2 regions of the Acidovorax sp. WCS2018Noco2-16 genome follow, and region 1 is predicted to be linked to the other one. Evidence: predicted binding sites of a transcription regulator. Region 1 holds the regulator's gene; the other holds the start of a gene.
The links. The regulator LexA, encoded in region 1, represses DNA repair genes until DNA is damaged. The targets are predictions, from matches to a motif close to ACTGTATNNNNATACAGT.
Positions count from the first base shown of each region.

Region 2: the regulator LexA is predicted to act here: its motif matches at 4,637-4,654, upstream of imuA (translesion DNA synthesis-associated protein ImuA).

Region 1 covers NZ_JAVTJJ010000001.1:31,932-40,080, reverse strand. Annotated here, with positions in the region: gene adk (adenylate kinase) at 67-723, shown strand; gene RQI28_RS00175 (asparaginase) at 793-1,758, opposite strand; gene lexA (transcriptional repressor LexA) at 1,852-2,526, shown strand; gene RQI28_RS00165 (hypothetical protein) at 3,182-3,403, shown strand; gene hrpA (ATP-dependent RNA helicase HrpA) at 3,519-7,586, opposite strand.
Region 2 covers NZ_JAVTJJ010000001.1:527,238-535,386, forward strand. Annotated here, with positions in the region: gene RQI28_RS02325 (GTP-binding protein) at 1-818, shown strand, start outside; gene fdxA (ferredoxin FdxA) at 924-1,247, shown strand; gene RQI28_RS02335 (NAD(P)/FAD-dependent oxidoreductase) at 1,273-2,352, shown strand; gene RQI28_RS02340 (DNA polymerase Y family protein) at 2,387-3,796, opposite strand; gene imuA (translesion DNA synthesis-associated protein ImuA) at 3,762-4,622, opposite strand; partial or broken gene RQI28_RS19700 (HD-GYP domain-containing protein) at 4,741-6,079, opposite strand; gene RQI28_RS19705 (hypothetical protein) at 6,180-6,434, opposite strand; gene RQI28_RS02370 (3-oxoacid CoA-transferase subunit B) at 6,695-7,333, opposite strand; gene RQI28_RS02375 (CoA transferase subunit A) at 7,335-8,149, opposite strand, start outside.

The DNA.
Region 1 (8,149 bases):
GCACCCGCCCGGCGCACGCTCAGCCGCGGCCGGATGCCAGCCGAATTCAACATCGAGAGGAGATCCATGAAGCTGATTCTTTTGGGCGCGCCTGGCGCGGGCAAAGGCACCCAGGCCGCGTTCCTTTGCAAGAAGTACGGCATTCCGCAAATTTCCACGGGCGACATGCTGCGCGCCGCGGTGAAGGCCGGCACGCCGCTGGGTCTCGAAGCCAAAGCCGTGATGGACGCTGGCGCGCTCGTCAGCGACGACCTCATCATCAATCTGGTAAAGGAACGCATCGCCCAGCCCGATTGCGCACAAGGCTTCCTGTTCGACGGCTTTCCCCGCACCATTCCCCAGGCCGACGCCATGAAGGCCGCCGGCGTCAAGCTGGACTACGTGCTGGAAATTGACGTGCCGTTCGAAGCGATCATCGAACGCATGAGCGGCCGCCGCTCGCACCCGGCCAGTGGCCGCACATACCACGTCAAGTTCAATCCGCCCAAGGTCGACGGCAAGGACGACGTGACCGGTGAAGAACTGATCCAGCGCGAAGACGACAAGGAAGCCACGGTGAAGAAGCGCCTGGATGTCTACAGCGCGCAGACCCGCCCGCTGGTCGACTACTACTCGAGCTGGGCTCAACAAGAGCCCGATGCAGCGCCCAAGTACCGCGCCATCAGTGGAACGGGATCAGTGGAAGAAATCACCCAGCGCGCGCTGCAGGCCCTGTCGAACTGACCGCAGCCTGAACCGATGAACAAAGCCCCGCATGCGGGGCTTTTGCTTTGGGCGGTAGGTGATAGGCATTCAGTGCGAGCGAGCCGCCAGCAGTTCAAGCAACAACGAACCCCGCGCCTTTACCGCCCCCAGGCCGTGCGCATCAGCCTGCAGGGAATCCCCCGGACGCGGCAACACCCGGCCCAGCAGGCAGCGCGAGCTCACCCGCACCGCCACGCCCGCCGCTTGTGCACGCAGTAGCGCAGCCTCCAGATCATGGTGCAGCGTGCCGTTGCCCGTTGCAGCCACCACCAGGCCCGCCACGCCGTCGGCCACCAGCAGATCCACTACACGGCCCGACGCACCGGCGTGGTTGAGCAACACCTCGACGCGGGGCCAGCTTGACGGTGCAGCGGTGGCCCACTGAGAGCGGGCATGCAGTGGCTCAGCGGAAGGCCAGTCGCGCGCCAGCCGCACCTGGCCTTCCTCCACCCAGCCAAGGGGGCCGCTGTCTCCGGAATCGAAAGCATCCACGCGATACGGATGTACCTTGCGAACCTGCTCGGCACCATGCAGCGTGCCGGCGGCTACCGCCACGACGCCACGCGCACCTGGGGTGGCAGCCACCGCCACGGCATCGAGCAGATTCTGCGGCCCGTCTGGCGTCAGGGCGGAGGCCGGCCGCATGGCGCAGGTCAGCACCACTGGCTTGTGGGCATCCAGCACCAGCCGCAGGAACCAGGCCGTCTCTTCCAGCGTATCGGTGCCGTGCGTGATGACGATGCCGCGCACCTCGGGGTCGGCCAGATGCACTGCGCAACGGTCGCCCAGCCGCTGCCAGATGCCGAAGTCCATGTCCTTGCTGTCCACCTGGGCGACCTGTTCGGCCACCAGCTCGCCGCCCGCAGCGGCCACCAGGCCAGGCACCGCATTCAGCAGTTGCTGCACCCCCACCTGGGCAGCGATGTAGCCGATGTTGTCCGACGAGTCGCTGGCGGTGCCAGCGATCGTGCCCCCCGTTCCCAGCACCACGATTTTTTGAGCGCCCACTTGCATCCTTCGAAAAACTGGTTAAAAATACAGGTACTGGATTAAAAAACAGTCCCGCCGTCGATCCTTTTGATCACCGCATTGCACTGGAACCTCGCCATGCTCGACAGTCCCAAGCTCACCGCCCGCCAGCAACAGATTCTGGATCTCATCCAGACCGCCATCGCCCGCACTGGTGCTCCACCCACTCGCGCCGAAATCGCTGCGCAACTGGGCTTCAAGTCCGCCAATGCGGCCGAGGAACACCTTCAGGCGCTGGCACGCAAAGGCGTCATCGAACTGGTCAGCGGCACGTCGCGCGGTATCCGCCTGCGCAGTGAAACCGTGCGCTCCATCAACGCGGCACGCGGCACGCAGTTCAATTTGCCCATTCCAGGCCTGTCACAGCTGGTGCTTCCGCTGATCGGCCGCGTCGCCGCAGGCTCGCCGATTCTCGCGCAGGAACATGTAGACCAGACCTATAGCGTGGAAGGCAGCCTGTTTCAGCACAAGCCCGACTACCTGCTGAAAGTGCGCGGCATGTCCATGCGCGATATCGGCATCATGGACGGCGACCTGCTGGCAGTTCAGTCCACGCGCGAAGCCCGCAACGGCCAGATCATCGTCGCCCGCCTGGGTGACGACGTGACCGTCAAGCGCTTGCGCCGAACCGGCACGGCCGTTGAGCTGCTGCCAGAAAACCCAGACTACCCGGTGATCACCGTTCAACCCGGTGAGCCGTTCGAAATCGAAGGCCTGGCCGTAGGGCTGATCCGCAACACGATGCTCATGTAGCGCGAACGCGGCGTGCCGCAGGTGGCGGGCGTCTGGCGGTGGGGTGGGAGTACGGCGCACATAGCGCCTTACCAAAGCCTTACACGCCAACCCTGCGGCAAGTCGCCCAATGGCAATCCTGCCTGTGTTCAACCCTCCGTGCCGTCGCACGGGGCTGGTGCTGCCACCGGGCGGCCCGGGTTGCCAGCTTGCTCGCGCACTGTCTTGAAATGGCTTATTTGAAAAGCCAGGTTGAGTCGTCGCCGACTTGCGAAAAGCAATCTGAGCTAGCCGTTCCGGAACGCTCCAGCGCTGTTCGAGGCATTGACCACGATGGAGTTTTCACATGGGAATTGCCCTGCTTGCCTTTTCGTCTTTGTCGCAGCCCGTCAAAGCCCTGACTCAGTTTTTCGCTCGCCCAAGCCGCGGCGCAAGCCCGAGCGATGCACTGCCCTCAAATCATGTCCGCCCGGCAGCCGGCATTGGTTCTCAGCAGCCCGCTGCCCCTTCTTGCCAGCCAGTGGCCACAGCGAATGCCCCATTGGCCAGTCCGGCTCCAGTGGTGTCCAGTTCGGGCTTTTCCGCTCCTGCAGGGACATGGCCAGTGATTGCACCTGCGCGTTCCTTGTTGACCCTGCCACGGCAACAGGTTCCGTCGACTTCACGGGTAAATGCCTTGCCCGCTGCACCTGCGAAGGCTGCCAACGCCGACCGCTTTCATGCCGGCACCGGCAGCTACCAGCACGGTTCTGCCCTCAAGAAAGACCGCCCCATGCTGCGCGTGATGCGCCGCGTACACGCGACCGACCCCGCAAGGCTGGTGATTTCCGGGCGTATGGCCGATGTATGCGCTGAGCTCGACCGCCTGGCAGCATCAGAGGCTCACTTGGCCGTCTGACCACCAGGTTTCGAACCACGCAGGCGAAGGCGAACTCGAATGGACCTCACCGTCACCGGCCCGCTGTGCGCCGCCCGTTGAGTGACTTCGCCAGCGTCCGTGCTGTCATCACACGCTACGCGTTGATCTGTGCCCAGAGCTTGTCCAGTCGTTTGACGCTGACCGGCTGCGGGGTGCGCAGTTCCTGCGCGAAGAAGCTCACGCGCAATTCCTCCAGCAGCCAGCGCAACTCTTGCATGCGACTGTCCACCTTGCCCTTTCGGTCAGCCACCAGGCGCCAATAGCGCTGCTCCTGTGGGCGCAATTCCGTCAGTCGTGCTGCATCGCGCGAAGGGTCGGCCCGGTGCTTGTCCAGCCGCAGGGTGATGGCCTTGAGATAGCGTGGAAAGTGCGCCAGTTGAGTCCACGGCGCTGCTGCCAGGAACTGCCGGGGCATCAACCGCTGCAGTTGCTGCTGGGCGTCCTGCGTGGCCTCCGGCGCGTTCTTCGTGTCCTTGATCTTGCGCGCGGCAGTGGCAAACTCCACCAGGATGGTGCCAGCCAGGCGGGCGACTTCGTTGGCAATCAGGGTGAGGCGACCCCGTCCCTCTTCCACCCGGCGCTTGAAGTCGGCCTCGTTGGTCGGCAGCGGGTCTTGCAGAAAGGCGCGCTCCAGCGCAATGTCGAGAATCTGCGTGCGCAGTTCTTCCTGTGTGCCCAGCGGCATGTAGGCGACGGCCATTCGCTGCAAGTCTGGAATGTTCTTTTCCAGGTACTTCAGCGCGTCCTTGATCTGCAGCGCGAACAGGCGCCGCAGCCCCGCGCGGTGCTTGGCTGCCGCCGCTTCGGGCTCGTCGAACACTTCGATGGTGACGGCGTCGGTGCCGTCGATGAGCGCCGGAAAGCCGATCAGCGTCTGGCCTGCCTTGCGAATTTCCATCAGCTCGGGCAACTCGCCGAAGGTCCAGGCCGTGTAGCGTTGTCCGGCGGCCGTGGCCGGCTTGTTGGCAGCATCTGCAGCAGCGGGCGTTTTCGCGGCCTGGCCACCAGATCTATTTGCTACACTTTTAATAGCTACTTGCGCTTTACTATCAAGCGCTGGAGGCATATTTGATGCTAAATCTCCACCACCAGCGAGCTTCAGCCCCGCGAGCGCTTGAAACGCGCCGCGCGCCTTGGCGCCCCACTCCGCCTTCAGCGCACCCAGGTTGCGCCCGTGGCCCAGCTGCCGCCCGTGTTCGTCCACCACGCGGAAGTTCATGAACAGATGGGGGGACAGCATGTCCAGCTTGAAGTCTGCTCGCTTCACATCCAGCGACGTTTCTGTCTGCACCTGCTTGAGCAGCACGTCGGTCAGGCTGCCATGGCCGAAGCGCTCGGGTGCACCGAGCAACCCAGCCAGCCGCGCGGCGCTTTCGGGCAGCGGCACGAAGCGGCTACGCGGGCGCTGCGGCAGGCTTTTCAGCAGCGCCTGGATCTTCGCCTGCAGCATGCCAGGCACCAGCCATTCGCAGCGTTCGTCGTTCACCTGGTTCAGCACGAACAGCGGCACGGTCACGGTGATGCCATCGCGGGCATCCCCCGGTTCGTGCAGGTAGCTGGCAGCGCAGTCCACGCCGCCCAGCCGCACGGTCTTAGGGAAGGCGTTGCTGGTGATACCGGCTGCTTCATGGCGCATCAACTCGTCGCGGGTCAGTTTGAGCAGGTCGGGGTTCTGGCGGGCTTCGTCGCCGTACCAAGCCTCGAAGCCGGCGCCCGTGCACACGTCGGCCGGCACCTGCTGATCGTAGAAGGCGTAGATCAGCTCGTCGTCCACCAGCACGTCCTGGCGGCGTGACTTGTGCTCCAACTCTTCCACCTTGGCGATCAGCTTCTGGTTGGCGGCCAGGAACGGCAGGCGCGTCTCCCACTGCCCCGCCACCAGCGCCTCGCGGATGAAGATGTCCCGCGCAGCGTGCGGATCGACCTTGCCGAAGTTGACGCGGCGGTTGTTGTAGATGACCAGACCGTAGAGCGTGGCGCGCTCCATGGCGGACACCTGCGCAGCCTTCTTTTCCCAATGCGGGTCGAGCAGCTGCTTTTTCAGCAGGTGGCTGCCGATCTCTTCGACCCATTGCGGCTCGATGGCGGCGATGCCGCGCCCGAAGAGGCGTGTGGTCTCCACCAGTTCTGCCGCGACGATCCAGCGGCCGGGCTTCTTGCTCAAGTGCGCGCCAGGGTGCTTGTAAAAGCGAATGCCGCGCGCGCCCAGGTACCAGTCTTCCTCTTCGCTCTTGATGCCCAGGTTGCCCAACAGGCCGGCCAGCATGGACAAGTGAATTTGCTCGTAGCTGGCGGGTGTGGTGTTGATCTTCCAGCGGTGCTCGGTCACCACGGTGAGCAACTGCGTGTGGATGTCGCGCCATTCGCGCAGGCGCCGCACGCTGATGAAGTTCTGCCGCAGCAGCGCCTCGTACTGGCGGTTGCTGAGCTTGTGCGTGGGATGGTCCTGCGGCTGCGTGGGTGCGGGTGCCGGTGGGGCGGCAGCCGCCATGCGCTGCGCGATGGGCAGCACGGCTTGCGACGGCGCCCCCTTGCGGGCGGCTTCGCGCTGCATGCGTGCAGACGGCAGGCTGGGCGCACCACCACGCGCCTCGCCAATCCACTTCCACAGCTTCAGATAGCCGCTGAATTCGCTCTTCTCGTCGTCGAACTTGGCGTGCGCCTGGTCGGCTTGCTGCTGCGCTTCGAGTGGGCGGTCGCGCACATCCTGCACCGACAAAGCGGAGGCAATCACCAGCACTTCGTCCAGTGCCTTACGGTCGCGCGCTTCCAAGATCATGCGGCCCACGCGCGGGTCCAGCGGCAGGCGCGACAGCTCCACGCCCATGGGTGTCAGATCGTTCGCCTCGTTGACCGCGCCGAGCTCGCCCAGCAACTGGTAGCCGTCGGCAATCGCGCGGCCCGATGGCGCCTCGATGAACGGAAACTGTCCCACGTCGCCCAGGTGCAGCGACTTCATGCGCAAGATGACCCCGGCCAGCGACGAACGCAGGATTTCGGGGTCGGTAAAGCGCGGGCGGCTGTTGAAGTCGGCCTCGTCGTACAGGCGAATGCAGATGCCGTTGGCCACGCGGCCGCAACGGCCGGCGCGCTGGTTGGCCGCGGCCTGGCTCACGGCCTCCACCAGCAGTTGCTCCACCTTGCTGCGAAAGCTGTAGCGCTTGACCCTTGCCGTTCCTGCGTCGATGACGTATCTGACGCCCGGCACCGTGAGCGAGGTTTCCGCCACGTTGGTGGCCAGCACGATGCGCCGGCCGGTATGGCCGTCGAAGATGCGGTCCTGCTCGGCCTGCGACAGGCGCGCGAAGAGCGGCAGCACCTCGGCATTGCGCATGACGGGCTGGTGCGCCAGGTGCTTGCGCAAATGGTCGGCCGCTTCGCGGATTTCGCGCTCGCCAGGCAGAAAGACCAGGATGTCACCGGCCGCATTGCCGGCCCACAACTCGTCCACGCCGTCGGCAATGGCTTCGTTCAGGCCGTAGTCGCGCGTATCTTCGAAGGGCCGCCAGCGTTGTTCCACCGGAAAGGTGCGCCCCGACACATAAATCACCGGTGCCGGGCCCTTGGCAGACTCGAAGTGCTTGGCAAACCGGTCCGCGTCGATGGTGGCCGAGGTGACGATGATTTTCAGGTCGGGCCGGCGCGGCAGGATCTGGCGCAGATAGCCGAGCAGGAAGTCGATGTTCAGGCTGCGTTCATGGGCCTCGTCAATGATCAGCGTGTCGTAGGCCTTGAGCAGCGGGTCGTTCTGCGTCTCTGCCAGCAGGATGCCGTCGGTCATCAGCTTGACCGAGGCGTCGCGCGACAGCCGATCCTGAAAGCGCACCTTGAAGCCCACCACGTCGCCCAGCGGCGTCTTGAGTTCTTCGGCGATGCGCTTGGCCACGCTGCTGGCAGCAATGCGGCGAGGCTGGGTGTGGCCGATCAGTTGGCCCTTGTTGCCGGCCGGGGCGTTGCATTTGCCACGGCCCAGCGCCAGGGCGATCTTGGGTAATTGGGTGGTTTTTCCCGATCCGGTTTCACCGCACACGATGATGACCTGGTGCTGCCGTATGGCCGCCATGATCTCTTCGCGCCTGCCCGATACGGGCAGAGATTCAGGAAATTCGATACGCAGGGCAGGCGTGGCGGGCTGGGGAATGGAAGGCACGGATTCGCTCATGAAGACCGCCATTATCCGAGGCCGCCGCCGGCACTGCACGCCCGATCATCTTTGGCCCGCGCACCACGGCAGATTGCGCCGCCTCGCCTGCGCATGCATCCGTTCCCGGATCGACGCACCTAGAGCTTCTACCGATACAAAACCCCAAAACCAGTTATAGACTTTATCAAGTAGCCAGACTAACTATATTCAAAGACAACAGACTGACCTCCTTGCAAAGGCAGTTTGCTCAAGCCACCAACGGCAAGAGGAGACGAGATGACAGCTGCAGCCACTGCACGCCTCCCGTGTGCGCACCACCTTATGCCATTGCGTGCAGACCCATGGGGATGGAGCAATGACTTGACCGCGCACGTCGCCGCTGCGCCATGCGGCTTTCCCCGATGGGTCATGACGCCCTACACAGCGCTCACTTAGCGCACAGCCCGACGAAGGCAGCACTGGCCGCTGCCCCTGCCCCTTACAGCGCACGCGGCCCTGCAGCCGCGGCGATCCCCGAGTGCCCCCAAGCACATGCCGCGCCGCTCGGCCGGCATCCACGACCAGAGAGCGAAAACCCGAGC
Region 2 (8,149 bases), 500 kb from region 1:
TCGACCAGTTCGCGCAGGCCGCCGGCATCGCCGTGCGCGCCACGGTGCCGGTGTCGGCATTGAAGGGCTTCAACGTCGTCGACGGCACTCCCGGCTGGTGCGGCTATGACGGCCCCAGCCTGCTGCAGCTGCTGGAGCTGCTGCCCAACACGCCTGCGGACGTGGCGCTGCCCGTCGCGTTCCCGGTGCAGTGGGTCGAGAAGTTCTCGGGCTCGGCCGACACATCGCAAGGCCGCCGTGTTTTCTGGGGCCGCGTCGCTGCGGGCCAGGTCACGCCGGGCACGGCCGTGCAGGTCTTCCCAAGCGGCCAGCTGGCCACCGTAGCCCAGGTGCTCGACCATGCGCGCCGCCCCGGCAACGTGCAGGCCGGCACCAGCGCCGGCATCGTGCTCGACCGCGAGGTGGACGTGTCGCGCGGCGACTGGATTCTGGCCGCGCCCGTGGCCCCAGCGCAGGCGGCCGGCGATGACGATTTCGACACGCCGGCGTCGGTGCCCGCCTGGCCCGGCCAGCGCGAGCTGCTCACCACCGTCGCCTGGATGGACGACGAGCCGCTGGTGGCGGGGCGCGTGTACTGGGCGCTGCACGGCCACCGCTGGGTCAAGGCCAAGGTGCGACGCGTGGTGCACCGGCTGGACATCAACACCCTGGCCGAAGAAGACGCTTCGCAGCTCGACCCCAACGCCATCGGCCATGTGGAACTGCTGCTGCAAGAGCCCCTGCCCGCTGCGCCCTTCACGCAAGCCCGCGTGCTGGGCTCGCTGATTCTGGTAGACACCGCCAGCCACAGGACCGCTGGCGCAGCGCTGGTACGTTGACCCAGGGCACGAATCCTTCCCGCCGCAAGGGCCGGGCCCACAGCCCGGCCCCTGAAACGGCCTAAAATCGCGGGTTACCCCCGATTACAAAGACATTGACGAGCCATGACTCACGTCGTTTCCGAAAACTGCATCAAGTGCAAGTTCACCGATTGCGTGGACGTGTGCCCCGTGGACTGCTTCCGCGAGGGCCCCAACTTTCTCGTGATCGACCCTGACGAGTGCATCGATTGCGCCGTGTGCATTCCCGAATGCCCTGCCAATGCCATCTTTGCCGAAGAAGATCTGCCCGCAGACCAGATCGCGTTCATCAAGATCAACGCCGAGCTGTCGCCCCAGTTCAAGAGCATCACCAAGCGCAAGCCCCCCTTGCCCGACGCCGACGAGTGGAACGGCAAGCCGGGCAAGATTGCCGACCTGATCCGCTGATCTCGGTTTCGACCTCGCATTGCACGTGACCGGCCCAGCACCCCAAGAACCCCTGGCTGTTGACGCTGTCGTCATTGGCGCGGGGCCGGTGGGCCTGTGGCAGGTCTTCCAGCTGGGGCTGCACGGCATTCACGCCCATCTGATCGACGCCCTGCCCTACACGGGCGGCCAGTGCGCCGAGCTGTATGCAGACAAGCCCATCTATGACATTCCCGGCGTGCCCGTGTGCACTGGCCGGGAACTGGTGACGCTGCTGGAGCGGCAGATCGCGCCGTTCGCACCGCAGCGGCATCTGAGCCAGGTGGTGTCTGCGCTGGCGCTGCAGGATGACGGCCGCGTGCTGCTGCAAACCTCGGCCGGCACCCGGCTGCTGGCCCGCACGGTGTTCATCGCCGCCGGCGTGGGCGCCTTCGTGCCCCGCACCGTGAAGGCCGATGGCATCGACGCCTTCACGGGCACGCAGGTTCTCTATCACCCCGATGCCGCATCGTTGACAGTCAATACATCCGCGCGCCATGTGGTGGTGCATGGCGGCGAAGAGCCGGCCGTGATGGCCGCCGTCGCGCTGGGCAATCAGACTGAAAACACGCCCGCCAGCATCACCCTGCTGCACCGGCGCGATGCCTTCCAGGCCCCGCCCGAGGCGCTGGCCCAGCTGGCGGCGCTGCGCGAAGCCGGCCGCATTCGCGTGGTGGCCGGGCAGATCAACGGTATCGAAGCATCGGCGGACGGCAGCATGCTGCAGGCGCTGCGCCTGACCACACCCGAGGGCGGCGAGGAGCGCCTGCCGCTGGATCTGCTGCTCGCCTACCTGGGCATATCCCCGCGCCTGGGGCCGATTGCCGACTGGGGCCTGGCCATCGAGCGCAAGCAACTGGTGGTGGACACCGCCGCCTTCCGCACCAGCGTGCCGGCCATCCACGCGGTGGGCGACATCAACACCTATCCGGGCAAGCGCAAGCTGATTTTGTGCGGCTTCCACGAAGCCACGCTGGCGGCCTTCAGCGCTGCCGAATATCTCTCGGGCGACAAGGTGGCGCTGCAATACACGACCACCAGCACGCGCCTGCACGAGCGGCTGGGCGTGGCGCCATTGGCGAGTTGAGCCGTTGGCTGACGGCAGTGCCGTTCAGCAAGATTCAGCCATAAATCCCGTGCAGGAACCACCGACCCTGCAGGTCACGAAAGATCCAGACATGGCCGACGGTGGCGTTGTGCGCCACGAAGTAGTCGCGCCGCGCAGGTCCGGCGGCCGCCTCGCCTGGCATGACCGGCATCTCGGCGGCCGGTGCGTTCTGCTCCTGCGACCCGGCCTCCCACCACGCGGTTTCAAACCGCTGCGGCCCCACCAGCAGGCGCAGCGGGCCTTGCAGGCAAGGGCGGCTGCCCTGCAGGGCCAAGGCGCGCGGCGGCTGCACCAGCCAGCGCGGCCACAGCACGGCGCGGGCATCGGCAGGCAAGACCGTCGCAGCGCAGAGGCCACCGCCTGCGGCTGAGCCTTCGAGCGCCTGCCATTCCTGCATGCCTTCGGGCCGATGATCGGCCACAAGACGCAGGCCCTGCACACGGCCGGCTCCCAGTCGGGCAGACAGGCGCTCCAGCAACTGGTGCCAGGGCTCGCCCGGCATGTCGTGCGGGCCCGGGGGCAGCAAGCTGATGCTGTCGCCCGTCCAGGGCGCCGTCTGCAAGGCCTTCAGCGCAATGCGATTCACCGGCGCTGCCAACTGCTGACGGCCCAGTCGCTCGGCCAGCAGGCGTCGCAAGTGGGTCATTTCCTGAACGGGCTGGGCGGTGCGCACTTCCAGGCTTTGCCAGGCGGGCAAGTCCACGCCGTCGATGCGGCGCAGATCGTGGCGCCAGCCCAGCGACAACGCCAGCGCGCCCTGATGCCGCGCCTGCAGCCACGATTGCAACGCGCCCAACAGGCGGCTGGCGGACCAGAGCAGCGCATCGGCCGATTCGGCGAGGGCCGGCAGTTCGGCCTCCATGGCGAAGCTTTCGGGGGCCTGCAGCCAGGGCGGCAGGTGCTGCACGTCGCCCCACGCCCTGTCCAGCGCCAGCAAGGGGCCAGCGCCCAGCCGGCGCGCCAGGCCGGCACGCGGCAAGGCGCGCACGGCGCCCCAGGTGCGGCAGCCCATGTGCTCCAGCTCGGCCGCATGGGGGCGCAGGTCGGTCAAGGTACGCAGTGGCAGGTCGTACGGCAGGCGGCGCGGCAAGGGGCGGCTGGTCTGCAACAACCGCAGTTGCGCCAGCGCCTGCAAGGCCGTGGGGGCCTGGGCTGGGCCGGATTCGTCTGGCGGCTGCAATGCGGCGCTGCAACCCTGGCCATCCGCTGCGGGCAAGGGTAGCGGGCGATGCCGCTGCAGCAGTTGCAGCAATGCCGGCACACCGCCCCAGAGCCGCGCCACGCTGCCCACCTCGATGAGCAGGGCCTCTTCCAGCAATGCCACGCGCGGCGTGAAGCGCAACGCCCACCAGCCATGTGCCTGCACAGGCACGCCGCCGGGCTGCGGGTCAGGCGCGGGCAGGGGCAGTGCGATCCAGTGCATGGCGCGGCGATGGTTCGATGGGAAGCCCGAGTGCACGCAGGGTCTGCAGGCGCTGCTGGCTTTCCTGCCACTGCTGCTGCGCTGCTTCTTGCGCTGCCTGGCGACGCCGCGCCTGGGCTTGCAGCACCGCCGCCAATCGCGCGTCGCAAGCCGGCAACAGCACGGGCACCACCACGGGCGGGCCGCGGCGCTTGAGAACGTGCACCTGGACGACATCGGCATCGCCACCCGATTGCGCCCAGAGCCGCAACGGCGCGGGCGATGCCTGCATGCGCAGCTGTTCAGGCCGAAAGACCCAGAGCAGCCGCCCCTGGTGGGCAGCCGCCAGCTGCAGCCGCCGCAGTACCTCGGGGGCAGCCTGGGGCAACCAGGCCAGTACCGCCAGCACATCGCGGCAGCGCAGGGCTTGTTCGGCGGCCCAGGCAGCCTGCGCACCCTGATGGGGCCCTGCCACGATGCGGCATACCCGGTGTGCCGGCAACCCACCCATCACCAGCACCGGCCCGAAAGGCACGTGCGGAGGTGCCACCAGCACCACCTGGCCGGGCAGACCGGCGGCGATGGCACCGGCGAGTGCGGGCAGCACCAGACGCCATTCATGGAAAGCGTGCGCGGGCAACAGGATCTCCGACATGGCGCCCAGCGGCCACCCACCACCGGGCAGTTGCGCATCCAGCAGCGCATGGCCTGATGGCTGGGTCCGCTGCGGGCCCTGCTCCATGCCATCGGCACGCCAGACACCAGGCAACTCGCAGGCGCTTTCAGCCCGCCTCAGGGCGAGCCTGGGCAAAGAAGGGGCAGCGGAGAGCGCGGGGTGGACAAACATGGTGATGACTTGATGCTGTTTAAATATACAGTATTCAGCAGGCATCACACCTCGGCATCTTCACCACGTGTCACCGGATCCTCAACCGCAATGCGGCGATCAATGGCGGTCTATCGGACTAAATTGCCGCCAGCAGTTGCGTGCACTGGTCTTGCCAGTCCGCCACACAGGCGTCGCCCGCATCGGCACGGTCCGCCAGCAAGGGCCAGCGGCTGTGGCTGGCATTCAGGATGCTTTGCAGCTGCCAGATCGCCTCGCGGTTCAGCAGTTCCAGCTCGACCATGCCTTGCGCGTCGCCCTCCAGGTGCACCAGCATCTCGGCCTGCTGGTGGGGGTGCGAGCCGGCCTCGTACAGCGCCTTCTGCAGCGCAGTCAGGCGCATGTCTACAAAAGCACAGGCCCGGCCGGTGGGCAGCGCCAGCCAGGCGGCCGGCAGCGCCTTGCGGGCGTCGTCCCAGGCCTGGAAGGCATCGGCCAGGGTGGCGATGTGCTGCGCGGCCTCGTCCTTTGCGGACAGGGGCTGCTCCGCCTGCATGCCGCCCTGCCCCACGGCGGCCTGTTGCAACAGGGGCAGCAGCAATGACGCCAGCGGTGCAGAAAACTTGCGGTGGTTCAACCGCAGGCTGAGCGACAGGCGCTGCGCGGGCGCGTCGTCCTGGTACTTTTCAAAAAAAGCCGCGGCCACCTCGGCCAGCATCAGGATCTGCCCCATCGGCGAGATGGCGTTGCCCTGCAGGCTGCGCGGGTAGCCGGTGCCGTCCATGCGTTCGTGGTGCTCCAGCACCGCAGTTTCAACCGACTTGGCATACGCCTGCGCCCGCACCATCAGCATGGCCGACACCGGGTGCTTGCGGCCAGCACCCGTCACCCTTGTGGTAGGGGTCACGCCAGACCGGGTCCATGTGCAGCACGCCGATGTCATGCAGCAGCGCTGCAGCCGCCAGCGGAATGCACTCGCGTTCGCTCCAGCCGCTTTGCACGCCCAGGTACAACGCTATCAGCGCCATGCGCAGGCTGTGGGCCAGCAGGTCGGGCCGCTGCTCGCGCATGACGGTCAGCTTGAAAGCCATGGGCTGCGGCAGCGGCACGAACTGCAGTGGTGCCAGCAAACGGTCGGGGCCGCCCAGCGCATGCGACAGCAGCATGGGCAATGGATCTTGCGCGCACTGCGCCCGCGCGGCGGCAATCAGCGAAGGCACATCGACCGCGTTCTACACGCTGAGTTGGCTGTCGATGGAGCCGCGAAGCTTGTGCTGTACCAAGCGCTCGTACAGCCGGTTGTCCACGCGCGCACCCTTTTCCAGCAGCTTGATGCCTTTGTCAGTGTAGGCCGCGTCCTGCGCAACCACCTTGCAACGCTCGGCCATGTCGGTCACCGCACGCGGGTAGTGCAGGTTGTCGCAAGCGCCTTCTTCCGAAAGGGGAAGATCAGCAACGGTAGGGTTCTGGGCGTTCATGCGCTGGTCGAAAAGCAGAAGACGGGGGTAGATGCCAGCGGCGACTGTAAAGTGATTTGCCGGGGTCGGCGGCCAAACGGCCAAGGGCGATTGACGACGGTCAGGGCCAGTGCGGCGGGTGCGTTCCCGGCGGCACCGAAGGCCGCGACCAGCCGGCCGGAGTGCGCGACAGCTGAGCGCTGTGCCGCACGGCCTGCAATGCGCCAAAGCCGGAATCGCGGTGGTGCGCAAAATTGGCGTGAAGGCGCACGAACCCGTCGGCGCAGCGGTACAGCCCCGACAACGCGTCCCACAAATCGGGCGCTTGCCCATCCAGGCTGAACCAGCCGGTGCATTCGATGGCGGCATGGGCCATGTCCACCGCCACCTGCTGGCGGGCTGCACCGCGCTGGTGGGCAATTCGCAGGCCGCCAGTGCGGCCGCTGCAATGCTGGCCTGCGCGGCAACGCCGACGGCGAACGACGACGGCATAACCGGGTCGGCGCCGGTCAGCTGGGCAAAGGCGAGCGCCTCTAGCGGCAAGCCGGCCTGCAGCCAGAGGCCGCGCAGCGCCTCATCGGCCGTCGTTGCCACGGGCTGCGTGCCAGAAGCCATCGCACGCCCTGCCCCGCACTTTCAGCGGATCAGCGTCACGCCAGTTTTGGCCTGCAGCGCCTCGAAGCTGACTTCAGGCGCCAGCTCGACGACCTTCAGGCCTTCGGGCGTCACATCGAGCACGGCCAGGTCGGTGATGATGCGGTCCACCACGGCCACGCCCGTCAGGGGCAGCGTGCACTCGGGCAGGATCTTCAGATCTTCAGTGCCGTCTTTCTTCTTGGCGACGTGCTCCATCAGCACGATCACGCGCTTGACGCCAGCCACCAAGTCCATGGCACCGCCCATGCCCTTGACCATCTTGCCGGGGATCATCCAGTTGGCCAGGTCGCCCTTTTCGCTGACCTGCATCGCGCCCAGAATCGACAGGTTGATCTTGCCGCCACGGATCATCGCGAACGACTGGTCGCTGCCGAAGATGGCGGAGCCGGGAATGGTCGTCACCGTCTGCTTGCCTGCGTTGATCAGGTCGGCGTCCACCGCGTCTTCGGTCGGAAACGCGCCGATGCCGAGCATGCCGTTTTCGGACTGCAGCCACACTTCCTTGGTGCCCGTGTGGTTGGCCACCAGGGTCGGAATGCCGATGCCCAGGTTCACATAGAAGCCGTCTTCCAGCTCTTGCGCCGCGCGTGCGGCCATCTGGTCTTGGGTCCAGGGCATCTCAGGCTCCTTTTTGTTGGTTGGCGGGCACGGTGGGCACCGGCACTTCCACTTCGCTGCTGGCGGCAGCCTGGGCGATGACGGCCTGGGCCTCGACCTTGGCAGCTGCGGCATCCACCGGGACTGCAGCCGAGACAGTTCGCTTTTCGATGCGTTTTTCAGGTGTCGGGTTGTGCACGATGCGGTGCACGTAGATGCCCGGCAGATGCACGTCGTCGGGGGCGATCTGGCCGGTCTCGACGATCTCTTCGACTTCGACGATGCAGACCTTGCCGGCAGTGGCCGCAGCAGGGTTGAAGTTGCGTGCCGTGAGGCGGAACTGCAGGTTGCCGGACTTGTCGGCGCGGTGCGCCTTGACCAGCGACACGTCGGGCACCAGCGAGCGCTCCATCACGTAGGTCTCGCCGTCGAATTCGCGCAGCTCTTTGCCCTCGGCCACCATCGTGCCCACGCCGGTCTTGGTGAAGAACGCCGGAATGCCCGCGCCACCGGCACGCAGCTTTTCGGCCAGCGTGCCCTGGGGCGTGAATTCCAGCTCCAGCTCGCCGGCCAGGTACTGGCGCTCGAACTCCTTGTTCTCGCCCACATAGGACGAGATCATCTTCTTGATCTGCCGCGTCTCCAGCAGCTTGCCCAGGCCGAAACCGTCCACGCCGGCGTTGTTGGAAATGACGGTGAGGTCCTTGGTGCCGGAATCACGCAGCGCGTCGATCAGCGCCTCGGGAATGCCGCACAGCCCGAAGCCGCCCACGGCCATCAACTGGCCATCGGCGACGACGCCCTTGAGCGCCTCGGTCGCATTGGGAAAGATCTTGT